3 regions of the Devosia sp. genome follow, and region 3 is predicted to be linked to each of the others. Evidence: predicted binding sites of a transcription regulator. Region 3 holds the regulator's gene; each other region holds the start of a gene.
What was found. The regulator LexA, encoded in region 3, represses DNA repair genes until DNA is damaged. The targets are predictions, from matches to a motif close to TGTTCNNNNTGTGTTCNG.
Positions count from the first base shown of each region.

Region 1: a site for LexA is predicted at 2,423-2,440, ahead of recA (recombinase RecA). Genes of this name have one in related genera too.
Region 2: a site for LexA is predicted at 2,462-2,479, ahead of KIT02_RS16995 (PA0069 family radical SAM protein). Genes of this name have one in related genera too.

Region 1 covers NZ_CP075529.1:1,090,622-1,094,824, forward strand. Annotated here, with positions in the region: gene alaS (alanine--tRNA ligase) at 1-1,096, opposite strand, end outside; gene recA (recombinase RecA) at 1,275-2,351, opposite strand; gene araD1 (AraD1 family protein) at 2,633-3,625, shown strand; gene KIT02_RS05410 (aldo/keto reductase) at 3,720-4,203, shown strand, end outside.
Region 2 covers NZ_CP075529.1:3,456,678-3,460,880, forward strand. Annotated here, with positions in the region: gene KIT02_RS16980 (ribonuclease HII) at 1-196, opposite strand, end outside; gene KIT02_RS16985 (DUF4180 domain-containing protein) at 198-563, opposite strand; gene KIT02_RS16990 (hypothetical protein) at 641-1,222, shown strand; gene KIT02_RS16995 (PA0069 family radical SAM protein) at 1,244-2,392, opposite strand; gene KIT02_RS17000 (MDR family MFS transporter) at 2,750-4,203, shown strand, end outside.
Region 3 covers NZ_CP075529.1:764,560-768,762, reverse strand. Annotated here, with positions in the region: gene hflX (GTPase HflX) at 1-597, shown strand, start outside; gene mazG (nucleoside triphosphate pyrophosphohydrolase) at 594-1,403, opposite strand; gene lexA (transcriptional repressor LexA) at 1,996-2,712, shown strand; gene KIT02_RS03720 (nuclear transport factor 2 family protein) at 2,714-3,091, shown strand; gene KIT02_RS03715 (NUDIX domain-containing protein) at 3,091-3,507, shown strand.

The DNA of each region.
Region 1 (4,203 bases), 330 kb from region 3:
CCCGGCCGAGGGTCTTGAGGAAACGCCCCTCTTCGAGGCGCACGGTCTCGGCAATCATCGCCTCGCCGCGGCTGAGTTCGGGATAGGCCTGGCCCATTTCGCGCACGAGAGTCGGAACGAGCTTGTGAATCACCGGCTCATTGGCGCCAAGCAGGGTCGCGTGGCGCATGGCGCGGCGCATGATACGGCGCAGCACATAGCCGCGGCCTTCATTGGAGGGCAGCACGCCCTCGGCAATCAGGAAGCTCATCGAGCGCAGATGATCGGCAATGACCCGCAGGCTGCGATTGCCCGGCCCGTTCACATCGGCATTGGTGACATGGGCGGCAGCGCCGATCAGCGCCTTGAACAGGTCGATGTCGTAATTGTCGTGCACGCCCTGCATGACGGCAGCGATGCGTTCGAGACCCATGCCGGTGTCGATGGAAGGCCGCGGCAGGCCGGTCCGCGACCCGTCGGGATGCTGTTCGAACTGCATGAACACCAGATTCCAGATCTCGATCCAGCGGTCGCCGTCTTCATCGGGCGAGCCCGGGGGGCCACCCCAGACCTTTTCGCCGTGGTCATAGAAAATTTCCGAACACGGCCCGCAGGGACCGGTGTCGCCCATCTGCCAAAAATTCGACTTGGCGCCGAGCCGCACGATACGGTCCTCGGACAGGCCGGCGATCTTCTTCCAGAGTTCCAGCGCTTCGTCATCGTCCTCATAGACGGTGACCATCAGCTTTTCGCGCGGCAGGGCCCAGTCCTTGGTGAGCAGGGTCCAGGCCAGTTCGATGGCCTGATCCTTGAAATAGTCACCGAAGGAAAAATTGCCCAGCATCTCGAAGAAGGTGTGGTGACGGGCGGTGAAGCCGACATTGTCGAGATCGTTGTGCTTGCCGCCGGCGCGCACGCATTTCTGCGCCGTGGTGGCCGTAGAATAGGGCCGCTTTTCCACGCCGGTAAAAACGTTCTTGAACTGCACCATGCCCGCATTGGTGAACATCAGCGTCGGGTCATTGCGCGGGACGAGCGGGCTCGAGGGGACGGCCTCATGTCCGTTGCGGGCAAAGTAATCGACAAAGCTCGAACGGAGGTCGTTTACGCTGGTCATGCAGAAGCTTTCATGGCGAGCAGGCGCCAGGGCGCCCGACAAAGGATTTTGACCGGCTTTCTAGCCCGCAGGCCTTGGGCCTGTCCAGCATTGCAACACCGCTCGAAGCGCCCCGCCGACAAGAAAAAAGGCACCGGAGAACCGGTGCCTCAAATCATTGCATGGGATTTGCTGGAGATCAGTCGTCGCTGCCGCCGTCGTCGTCCTCGCCACCGGCCACCAGGAGCACTTCGCCAAGCAGACCCGAACTTTCGCGTACACCCTGCTCGATGGTCGCGGCGATTTCCGGATTGTCCTTGAGGAACTGCCGGGAATTCTCACGCCCCTGCCCGAGGCGCTGGCTATCCCAGGAGAACCAGGCGCCGGATTTGTCGACGATGCCGGACTTGACGCCCAGATCGAGCAATTCGCCCGTCTTGGAAATGCCCTCGCCATACATGATGTCGAACTCGACCTGGCGGAACGGCGGTGCCAGCTTGTTCTTGACCACCTTGACGCGGGTCTGGTTGCCCACGATCTCCTCGCGGTCCTTGATGGCGCCGATACGGCGGATGTCGAGGCGCACGGAAGAATAGAATTTCAGCGCATTGCCACCCGTCGTGGTCTCCGGCGAGCCATACATGACCCCGATCTTCATGCGAATCTGATTGATGAAGATGACGAGGCACTTGGACTTGGAAATCGACGAGGTCAGCTTGCGCATGGCCTGGCTCATCAGGCGGGCCTGCTGGCCCGGCAGGCTGTCGCCCATTTCCCCTTCGAGTTCGGCGCGCGGCGTCAGGGCCGCCACGGAATCGACCACAAGCACATCGATGGCACCCGACCGCACCAGCGTATCGGTGATTTCGAGAGCCTGTTCGCCCGCATCGGGCTGCGAAATCAGCAGGTCATCGACATTGACGCCGAGCTTGCGGGCATAGACCGGGTCGAGGGCATGTTCCGCATCGACAAAGGCGCAGATGCCGCCCTTGCGCTGGGCCTCGGCCACCACATGCAGGGCCAGGGTGGTCTTGCCCGAGCTTTCCGGCCCGAAAATCTCGACGATACGGCCCTTTGGCAGGCCGCCAATACCCAGGGCGATGTCGAGCCCCAGCGAGCCGGTGGAGATGGCTTCCACCTCGATGGCGGAGTTCTCGCCCAGGCGCATGATCGAGCCCTTGCCGAAATTCCGCTCGATCTGGCTCAGCGCCGCCGCAAGAGCCTTGTCCTTGTCCATCGATCCACCCTCAACAACGCGAAGTGGCGAAGCTGCCATAGTGCTGTCTCCTTATTTCACGCTCCCGAGGGCTGTGCAACGAGAGGCCGGTTTGGTTTCTGTGTCCTATTTGTTCTCATTTTGTTTCAGTTCCGTCAAGGGACAAAATGAGAACATCTGTGGTTTCGTCCAGCGCAAGATGCCAGCGCCCATTGCCTGATTCTGTCAGTAGCGTCCGGCATGGCTCAAAAGTATGATTTTTGACTGGACAGGTCCGGCCGCAATGCGTTTTATGCCCCGCACCAGCCCTGCCCCCGCGGCGCGACATCAGGACGAACCACATGCATCTCATCCAGTTCATCGACGACAAGGGCCATCGCGCCGTCGGCGTGACACAGAATGGCCAGACCCACACGGTCAACGCGGTCACCAGCGTTTATGAGCTGGTTCAGGCCAGCCTTGCCGGCAGTGGCAGCCTCGCCGCGACGATTGCCGACAAGGGGCTGGGCGCAGCGATCGACAAGCAGGCTCTGCTGACTGAAAACCGCTTGCTGGCCCCAATCGATCATCCCGATCCGGCCCACCTGCATGTGACCGGCACCGGTCTCACTCATCTGGGCTCGGCCGCGACGCGCGATGCCATGCACAAGAATACCGACAAGCCCGCCAATGAGCTGACCGACAGCATGAAGATGTTCCGGATGGGCCTGGAGAACGGCAAGCCGGCGGCCGGCCAAAAGGGCGTGCAGCCGGAGTGGTTCTACAAGGGCAACGGCCATGTCGTGATCAATCCGGGCGCCGCCATCCCCTCCCCGTCTTTTGCACTCGATGCTGGTGAGGAGCCGGAGATTGCCGGTATCTATGTGATCGACGCCAAGGGGCAACCGCGACGGCTGGGCTTTGCGCTGGGCAATGAGTTTTCAGACCATGTCACGGAGCGGATCAACTACCTCTACCTCGCCCATTCGAAACTGCGCGCCTGTTCCTTCGGACCCGAACTGCGGGTCGGCGACCTGCCCCGGCATATCGAAGGCACCTCGAAAATCCGGCGCGATGGCGACGTGCTGTGGCAAAAACCCTTCCTCTCGGGCGAGGACAATATGAGCCACACCATCGCCAATCTCGAATATCACCACTTCAAATATGATCTGTTCTGCCAGCCCGGCGACGTGCATGTGCACATGTTCGGCACGGCAACCCTGAGCTTTGCCGATGGCATCTCGACCCGCCCGGATGACGTCTTCGAAATCGAGGAAGCCCAGTTCGGCCTGCCGCTGCGCAATCCCGTGCGCGTCGAACAGGAAAAGCCTGTCGTCATCGCCGGGCTCTATTGAGCGGAAAACCGTACGAAAGGGCGGGGCGCGAGCGCTCCGCCTTTACTCTTTGCAACTAACATGTCAGTTATCCGCCGCCTGACGGAGACCCGACATGACCGTGCGCCCATTCGAAAAACGCCGCATTGCCCAGACCGAACTCGGGGTCACAACGCTTGGCCTGGGCGGGGCGAGCCTTGCCGGGATATTTTCGGCCGTGCCGGCCGATCAGGCGCGTGCCACCGTGTCTCACGCGCTGGATGCCGGCATCACTTATGTCGACACCGCACCACAATATGGCCTGGGCCGCTCGGAACATCTCGTGGGCGAGGTGGTGCGGTCCGCCAAACCCCGCCCGGTGATTTCCACCAAGGTCGGCCGCCTTCTCAAGCCAGTCGACCCGGCCAGCCAGGACAAGGGCAACTGGGTCGATCCCCTGCCCTTCGACCAGGCTTATGACTATTCCTATGAAGGGATCATGCGGTCCTACGAGGACAGCCTGCAAAGGCTCGGCCTCGACCGCGTCGACATGCTCTACGTGCATGATATCGGCACCGCAACGCATGGCGAGGCGGGCAATATGCCGTTGTGGTCACAAC
Region 2 (4,203 bases), 890 kb from region 3:
GAATATGGTTCGGGTCGAGCCGCACCGCGGCGACCACCACAGGTCCCGCCAGCGGCCCGCGACCAGCTTCGTCGACACCCGCCACATAGCGGGCCCCACGCGCCATCAACATGGTTTCATGGCTGAAGTCTGGGCCGTCGGCCTCACCGGCGAAAAGCGCCGGTGCTGGATCGGTGGTTGGCCTGCGTCGGCCCATGTCAGGCCGCTCCGCCCAGAGCGTTCTCGAGCGCGGCGGAGTCGGTCACGAACAGGTGATGGCCGATACGGTTGGTCTCGCCGACAAAATCCCGCAGCGCCTTGCTGGTGGACAAGGCCCCGACAAGATCACCGATGATCGCCAGACGCATCTGGTAATTCTGCAGCTTCTGGAAGAAGTGCCCGGCCTGCCTGGAACTGAGGTCGAAAAACGCCGGTCCGAAGCGCTCCGCCGGCACGGCAATCATGTCGGCCCCGGTGCCATAGGTTTCCCCCAGAATGTCGAGCGCATCCTGTTCGCTGGCCAGTGCCGGGCCAGTTTTGGCAACGAAATAGACGGTGACACCATTGATGGTTTGAACGGTCATCGGCGACTCGGCATTTCAAAATCCTGACCGTGCTGATATAGCACAGGCGCCGGGGGGCAAAGGCGAGAGAGACTTACATGCGCATTGCAGGCCTGCTAGCGGCTTTGCCTCTGCTTGCGGCACCCGTCGCTGCGGAACCCTTCCATCATCCTTATGGCGAATGGCGCGAATACCATCGCGACTGGCTCGCCGCCTGTCCCGATGCCATCAACGAGGACGCCGCCGATTATTACGGCTATTCCTGCTTTGCCAGCACCGGCAGCCAGGAGCTCAACGGCGCCAACTTGCCGGCCTATAAGCTGACTTTGATCCGCAACCGGCTGGACGGCACGCTCGACGTGGCGATAACCGTGTCTCCCGATAAGGGTGAATATGATCCGGCACGCCCGATGGTTCTGCATTTCGGCGGCGAGGCCCCGATCAGCCTGGCGATGAATTCCGATATCGAAACCCGCTTCAACACGGTCAATCAGTTCTTCATTGCCGATCCGGCTCTGCGGGAAAAGGTCATCGAGCGCATGAGCGAACGCGTCGCCGTCACGCTCTCGGTCCCGCTCACGGGTGTCGAACAGCCGGTTTCGACGCGCCTCTCCATGCAGGGCGTTCTGGCATCGCTGGATTTCATGGCGACCTATGCCCGCAAGGTCGCGCAATACTGATCTGCCAAGCGGCGGTTAAGATCAGAACAGGCTCATCTGCGGGCTGTCCACCTTGGGCGGCTCGAACAGGTCGGAGCGCAGCGGCGGCAGTTTCGCGTCCAGTCCGTAGCGATCGCGTGCCTTTTCGAAGCGCTGGCGCAGCAGTGTTGCATAAGGCCCTTCACCGACCATGCGGCTGCCGAAACGCGGGTCGTTGTCGCGTCCGCCCCGTGTGTCGCGCACCAGCGACAGAACATGCCGCACCCGGTCGGGAAAATGGCGCAGCAGCCACTCGCGGAACACGTCGCGCACCTCGCCCGGCAGGCGCAGCAGGATCATCTGCGCGCTGATCGCGCCCTGGGCCTTGCCGGCATCGAGAATGCGCTCGAGTTCCATGTCGTTGATGGCCGGGATCATCGGCGAGGCAAAGATGGCGGTCGGAACGCCCGCTTCGCTGAGCAGCCGGATTGCTTCCAGCCGCCGTGCCGGCGAGGAGGCGCGCGGCTCCATCTTGCGGCTGAGCTTGTGATCCATCGAAGTCACCGACAGGGCCACTTTGACCAGATTGAGTTCAGCCAGTTCCGTGAGCAGGTCCAGATCGCGCACGATCAGCGCCGATTTGGTGGTGATCATCACCGGGTGGCGGGTTTCCAGCATCACCTCGAGAATGCCGCGCGTCAGCTTATGCGTGCGTTCGGCCGGCTGATAGGGATCGGTATTGGTGCCCATGGCAATGGGTTTGGGCCGGTAGGATTTTGCCGAAAGTTCCGCTCGCAAGGCCTCGACTGCATTGGTCTTCACATAGATGTCGCGCTCGAAATCGATCCCGGCGGAGTGCCCGAGATAGGCGTGGCTTGGCCGGGCAAAGCAGTAGGAACAGCCATGCTCGCAACCACGATAGGCGTTGATCGACCGCTCGAAGCCGACATCGGGGCTGTCATTGGTGGTGATGATGGTCTTTGCGCGCTCGACATGTTCGATCGTCTCGAACAGGGGCAGGGTTTCCACGCTCCCCCAGCCGTCGTCGAATCCGCTGCGCTGATGGGTTTCGAACCGGCCGGCGCGGTTCGATTGTGCGCCGCGTCCGCGCGCCCGGTCCGGCTGCACCAGTTCACGCCGCGCCAGATCGGCATCGCGGCTGCGGCTGAGCCGCTCGAGCGCTTCAAATGAGGGGGCCTGGTAAAGGGCCATGTCTGTTCTCCTGCCGGCGCAAGGAAGAATCGCTACTTCCCTAACGCAGGAACAGGCTATCAGGTTGATGAGAACATAACAAGAACATGAAGCGGTGCCGCATCACCGCCCCCATGCATATCGGTCTGCCTGTCATGCATTACAAGACTGGACGGGCAGGGGTGTTGGGAGTAGAGAGCGCCCCTCTGCCCGGTCCACTCAGCCCCACCCATTTTCGCGCGTATCCGCCCCTGGGCGAAACGCGTTGTGCGTCTGGCTGCTGACACAGACCGTCGCAAAAATTTGAAACACCGTGTCGAAGAATGCGCGGACCACCCGTCATGGTGGCGTAGCGACAGGCCCCGGAAGGACATGATGATGACAATGGACGCAACAATGGACGCCGCCCCGGAGGTCACGGAAGGCGAGCCCGACAACGCCGCGCGCAATCGCCTGGTGATCGGCATCCTCCTGGTGTCCACCTTCGTGGTGTTTCTCAATGAAACCATCATGAGCGTGGCCATTCCCCACCTGATGAATGATCTCGGCGTGGCCGCCAGTGCCGCTCAATGGCTGACCACGGCCTTCCTGTTGACCATGGCCGTTGTCATTCCGGTGACCGGTTTCCTGCTGCAGCGGCTCAATACCCGCCCGATCTTCATGCTGGCCATGGCGATCTTCTCGCTTGGCACCCTGGTCTGCGCGCTGGCGCCGGGTCTCGAACTGCTCGTCGCCGGGCGCGTGGTCCAGGCCGTCGGCACCGCCATCATGATGCCGCTCCTGATGACTACGGTCATGACCCTTGTTCCCCCAGAGGGCCGCGGCAAGACCATGGGCAATATTTCCATCGTCATGTCAGTGGCGCCGGCCATCGGGCCGACCATTGGCGGGTTCATCCTCGCACATTTCGACTGGCGCTTCATGTTCTACTTCACCCTGCCCATCGCCATTGGCGCGCTGGTGCTGGGCGCCTCGCGCATCCGCAATGTGTCCACGCCCCGCTATGCGCCGCTCGATATCCTGTCGGTGATCCTCTCCGCATTCGCCTTCGGGGGCCTCGTCTATGGCCTTTCGAGCCTGGGCGAAGGCGCCGAGCATGGTTCGGCCATTCCGGCCTGGGTGCCGGTTCTGGTGGGTCTGGTTGCTATGGCGGTGTTCATCTGGCGTCAGGTGAACCTGTCGCACCAGGACAAGGCCCTGCTCGATCTGCGCACCCTGCAGCACCGCAACTACACCTTCGCGCTCGTCGTCATGGCCATCGCCATGGTTGCCTTGCTCGGCAGCTCGATCCTGCTGCCGATCTATACGCAGAACGTGCTGGGTCTCGATACGCTGCAGACCGGCATGATCCTGCTTCCCGGCGGCCTGCTGATGGGCCTGATGGGCCCCATCGTCGGCCGGCTCTATGACCGCGTCGGCCCGCAGCCGTTGCTGGTTCCCGGCGTCATCCTTGTATCGCTGGTAATGTGGTCCCTGACCTTGGTCAGCCAATACACCCCGATCTGGGCGGTGGTCGCCGGACACATAACCCTGAGCTTCGGCCTGGCGTTGACCTTCACGCCGCTTTTCACCGCCTCCATGGGGTCGGTGCCCATGCCGCTCTATTCCCATGCGAGCGCCATCCTGGGTTCGGTCCAGCAGGTCGCCGGCGCGGCGGGCATTGCCCTGTTCGTGGCGGTCATGAGCCTGCGCACCGCCGCCGCAGCCAGCGAGGGGCTGACCGGTGTCGATGCCCTGGCGGCCGGTATCCGCTCCGGCTTCCTGTGCGGCGCCATCATTTCGGTGCTGATGGTGATTGCCGCCATGTTCGTGCGCAAGCCCGAGGCGGCGCC
Region 3 (4,203 bases):
ACCACCGTGCGCAAGATCACCCTGCCGCATGGCCGCGAAGTCATGCTGAGCGACACCGTGGGCTTCGTCGCCGATCTGCCTCACGATCTTGTGGCGGCATTTCGCGCGACCCTCGAAGAGGTCACCGAGGCCGATATCATCCTGCATGTCCGCGACATCGCCAATGCCGATCACGCGGCGCAGGCGCAGGATGTGCTGACTGTGCTCGATGAATTGGGCGTGTCCGCCGAAAACACTGCCATTGTCGAAGTCTGGAACAAGGTCGACCTTCTGGAAGACCCCGTGCTGGCCCTGGCCTCAGCAAAGCCCGCAGGGGCCGTCGTCACCAGCGTGCCGCTGTCGGCGCAGACCGGGCAGGGGGTGGATCACCTGCTCGAGGTCATCGAGAAAACCCTGGGGGAGCAAAGCCGGACCTATCAGGTCCATGTGCCGCACAGCGCCGGGGCCGATATCGGCTGGCTACACAGCCATGCCGAGGTCGTCTTGCGCGGTGAGCCCGACGAGCGCGGCACCAGTTTTGTCGTGCGTGTCGATCCGCGCCACCGGGCCATGTTCCTCGAGCGGTTCAATGGCCGGATCGAGGCCGACGGCAGCTAGAGTTTGTCGCGGGCGCGAACCTCGTTCCAATAGCCGTCCAACCGGTCCAGACCGGCCTGCTCGGGCGCAATTCCATCTTCGCGGCATCGCGCCTCGACATGGTGAAAGCGCCGCGTGAATTTTGAATTGGCATCCCGCAATGCCGCTTCCGGGTCAATGCCGGCCTTGCGGGCGAGATTGGCGACCGCAAACAACAGGTCCCCGATTTCCTCGTGGACGGCCCCGGCATCATGAGCTGCATGGGCTCCAAAAACCTCGTCCAGTTCCTCCTCGACCTTGTGGCGCACCTGCTGAAGGTCGGGCCAGTCAAAACCCACCTTTGCCGCGCGCTTTGTCAGCTTTGCGGCGCGGGCGAGGGCGGGCAGCACCTGTGGAACATCGTCGAGTACGGACGGCTCAGCCTGCCCCTTGCTGCCCGCCTTTGCCGCGCGCTCGGCAACCTTTATGGCCTCCCAGCGGTCCTGCGCATCCGAGGCTCCGGAAGCGGACACCGCCCCAAAAACATGCGGATGGCGGCGGATAAGCTTTTCCGTGATCGCATGGATGACATCGCCAATGTCAAAGTGACCGGCTTCCTTGGCCATCTGCGCATGATAGATGGGCTGCAGCAGCAGATCGCCTAGTTCCTCGCGCAAGTCGGCAAAATCCTCGCGCTCGATTGCGTCCGCAACCTCATAGGCCTCTTCGATCGTGTAGTGCCTGATCGTCCTGAAATCCTGCTCGAGATCCCATGGACATCCACCATCGGGATCACGCAGGGCGGCCATGATTTCGATAAGGCGGCTGAGATCGCGAGAGGGCTGCATGGTCGGGTCCTGAGGAATCGGTGGCGCCAGCGTATCAGCCCGGGAGTGGAGTGGCACCGTCAGCGGCCATCAACGCATCTCCGTAATTCGCATAATATATATTATGGAACTATTTGATGTGACCGCGGCCTGGATTTCGGACGGTTTTACCGTAGCCAGGCTCACGAATACGGCAAGGCCGGGTTATGAACTAAGACGATTTCGTGCCGGCCAAAGGTGCAAGCCTTCCCAAGTCCGGCCAGCTGTCGCTACGGTTCCCCAAGCGCGTACTTGGCTGAACCTCCCGGAGAGCCTGCCGGACCTCGCGTCTACCATGTCCGTGCCTACGACGATTCTGTCATAAGCCGTGATGGTTCCGCTAGTCCGCATGGTGGCTTGCTGGGCGTCACCGAGAGTTCGAAGACTTCATGGTGAGCCTGTCCAATCTCGAGGTTTTTTGACCAAGCCCTTGGCGCCGTCCGGCCTTATTGCCGTCGCGACATTGGGCCATCAGCGCAACCTTTGCTCCTCCCGGCGCGTGAGGAGTTGCAGAACATAACTGGAACACGTATAGTCGTTCCGTCTATGTTCCGATTCTAGGGTTGTGGGGCCGATGCTGACACGCAAACAACACGAACTGCTGATGTTCATCCATGAACGGATGAAGGAAAGCGGGATCCCGCCCTCGTTCGACGAGATGAAGGATGCGCTCGATCTCGCATCCAAGTCGGGCATTCACCGATTGATCACGGCTCTGGAAGAGCGTGGTTTCATCCGGCGGCTGCCCAACCGGGCGCGGGCGCTGGAAGTGGTCAAGCTTCCGGACTCGATGAATCCATCCTTGGGCGGTCGCAAGGCACGCTTCGAGCCCGCCGTAATCGAGGGCAGTCTCGGAAAGGTATCAGCACCCCCTGCCCGTGCATCGTCGGGGTCGGACGATTATGCGCGGCCGGTGTCCATACCGGTCATGGGACGCATTGCGGCCGGTACGCCGATCGAAGCCATTCAATCGCACTCGCACACCATCGCCGTACCGCCTGAAATGCTCGGGCCTGGCGAGCATTATGCGCTCGAAGTGCGCGGGGACTCGATGATCGAGGCCGGGATTTTCGATGGCGACACGGTTCTCATCAAGAAGCAGGACATTGCCTCGACCGGCGAGATCATCGTGGCCTTGGTCGATGATGAGGAAGCCACGCTCAAGCGCCTGCGGCGCAAGGGCAATACCGTGGCGCTGGAAGCCGCCAATCCGGCCTATGAAACCCGCATCTTCCCGCCCGACCGGGTAAAGGTCCAGGGCCGTCTCGTGGGGCTGCTGCGGAAATATTAAGGTGGGTTATCCCACAGCCAAGGCCGTCATGGACGCCTATGCCGAAGGCATAAATGCCCATGACTTTGACCTGCTCGAAGACCTGATCGATGCCGACGCGGTCTTCTGGTTCAGCTCCGGATCCTATCGTGGCTTGCCCGCAATTCGAGCTGCCTTCGAGGCGACCTGGACCCGGCTTCAGAACGAGACCTATTGGCTCGAAGAGCTAGCCTGGATTGCCTCAGATGATGGGGCGGCTGCCTGCACTTATTCGTTCCGCTGGCGAGCGGAGGTTGATGGCTCACGCATCGAGGGCGGCGGGCGCGGCACGAGTGTCTTGCGGCGCCGTGCCGAGGGCTGGCTTATCGTGCACGAGCATTTGAGTGCGGAGCCGACGTGATGCCGGTCGAAAAGGTCTGCCCTGTCGTAGTGCGCGGCCATGCTGCGGGACTGGAAATATTGGCCTTCGCCCACCCCCTGGCCGGCTGGCAATTGGTGAAAGGCACGCGGGAGCCGGGGGAGTCCATAGCCGAGGGCGCGTTGCGCGAACTGGCTGAAGAGTCCGGTATTGTGGGGCAAGCCGGAGCGGGTACAGTCTGGACAAGTGAGCACATCGCCGCGGGGCAAGTGTGGCATTTCGTACCTGTCACCGTGGGTGATGTGCCTGATCGCTTTTCTTTCCACACGCTGGACGATGGTGGTCACCGCTTTGATTTCTTCTGGTGGAATTTGACTGCGTCGCCGGGACCCGAATGGCACCCATTTTTCGTCTTGGCCTTGGATGAGATCTCAGCAAGGACCCCCACGAGCTCCTGACGCATCGGTGTTTCAGGGCCCCGCTCGGTCCAGAGGCTTGGTGAGCTAAGCTGGTGCTCATCGATGGATTGACACACCGCGTTCCCGTTCACTCCCGGTGTCATTCCCGCGAAAGCGGGAACCTTTGGTTGATCGGAAATCCCTGCGTTCGGGGAGATTTCCCTGAAAATCTCGATGCGACCAGCTTGCATGCACCCGGCCTGCATGCGCCGGGTCACGGGCGAAGTGTTGACCGCGCCGCGTGTGAGTAGCCTGAAGTTATCCCCCTCCCCCAAGACCACAGGCATATTGTGCTCACCCCTGCACGGGCTGCGCGGTCGCGACGAACAATCGGTGCGGGGGACCGGATGGAGAAACGGGGTCGCCCATCTTCCGTTCGCGCATATGGACGGACCCCCGGAACCTCCCCGGGGATCATGTCGGGCCCTTCCGGCTGCACCGGATTGGCAGCTGCCACGTCGCCAGCAGGGCGAAGACGAAGCAGTCCCTCATGGACGGCACCGGACGCAACGCCGCCGAAACCAATGCGATGAACGAGTCTCCGGTGCATGGGGCGAGGTTTTCCTCACCTATACTTTTGCCGGACGACCGGCACCGAGGCGAATCTCGCCCCATGCCGCAGCTTCGAGGCGGCGGCACGCAAAATCCTTCCGGTGGAAGGATTTTAGTCGAGAAGGCCATGAGAGCTAATCTCGA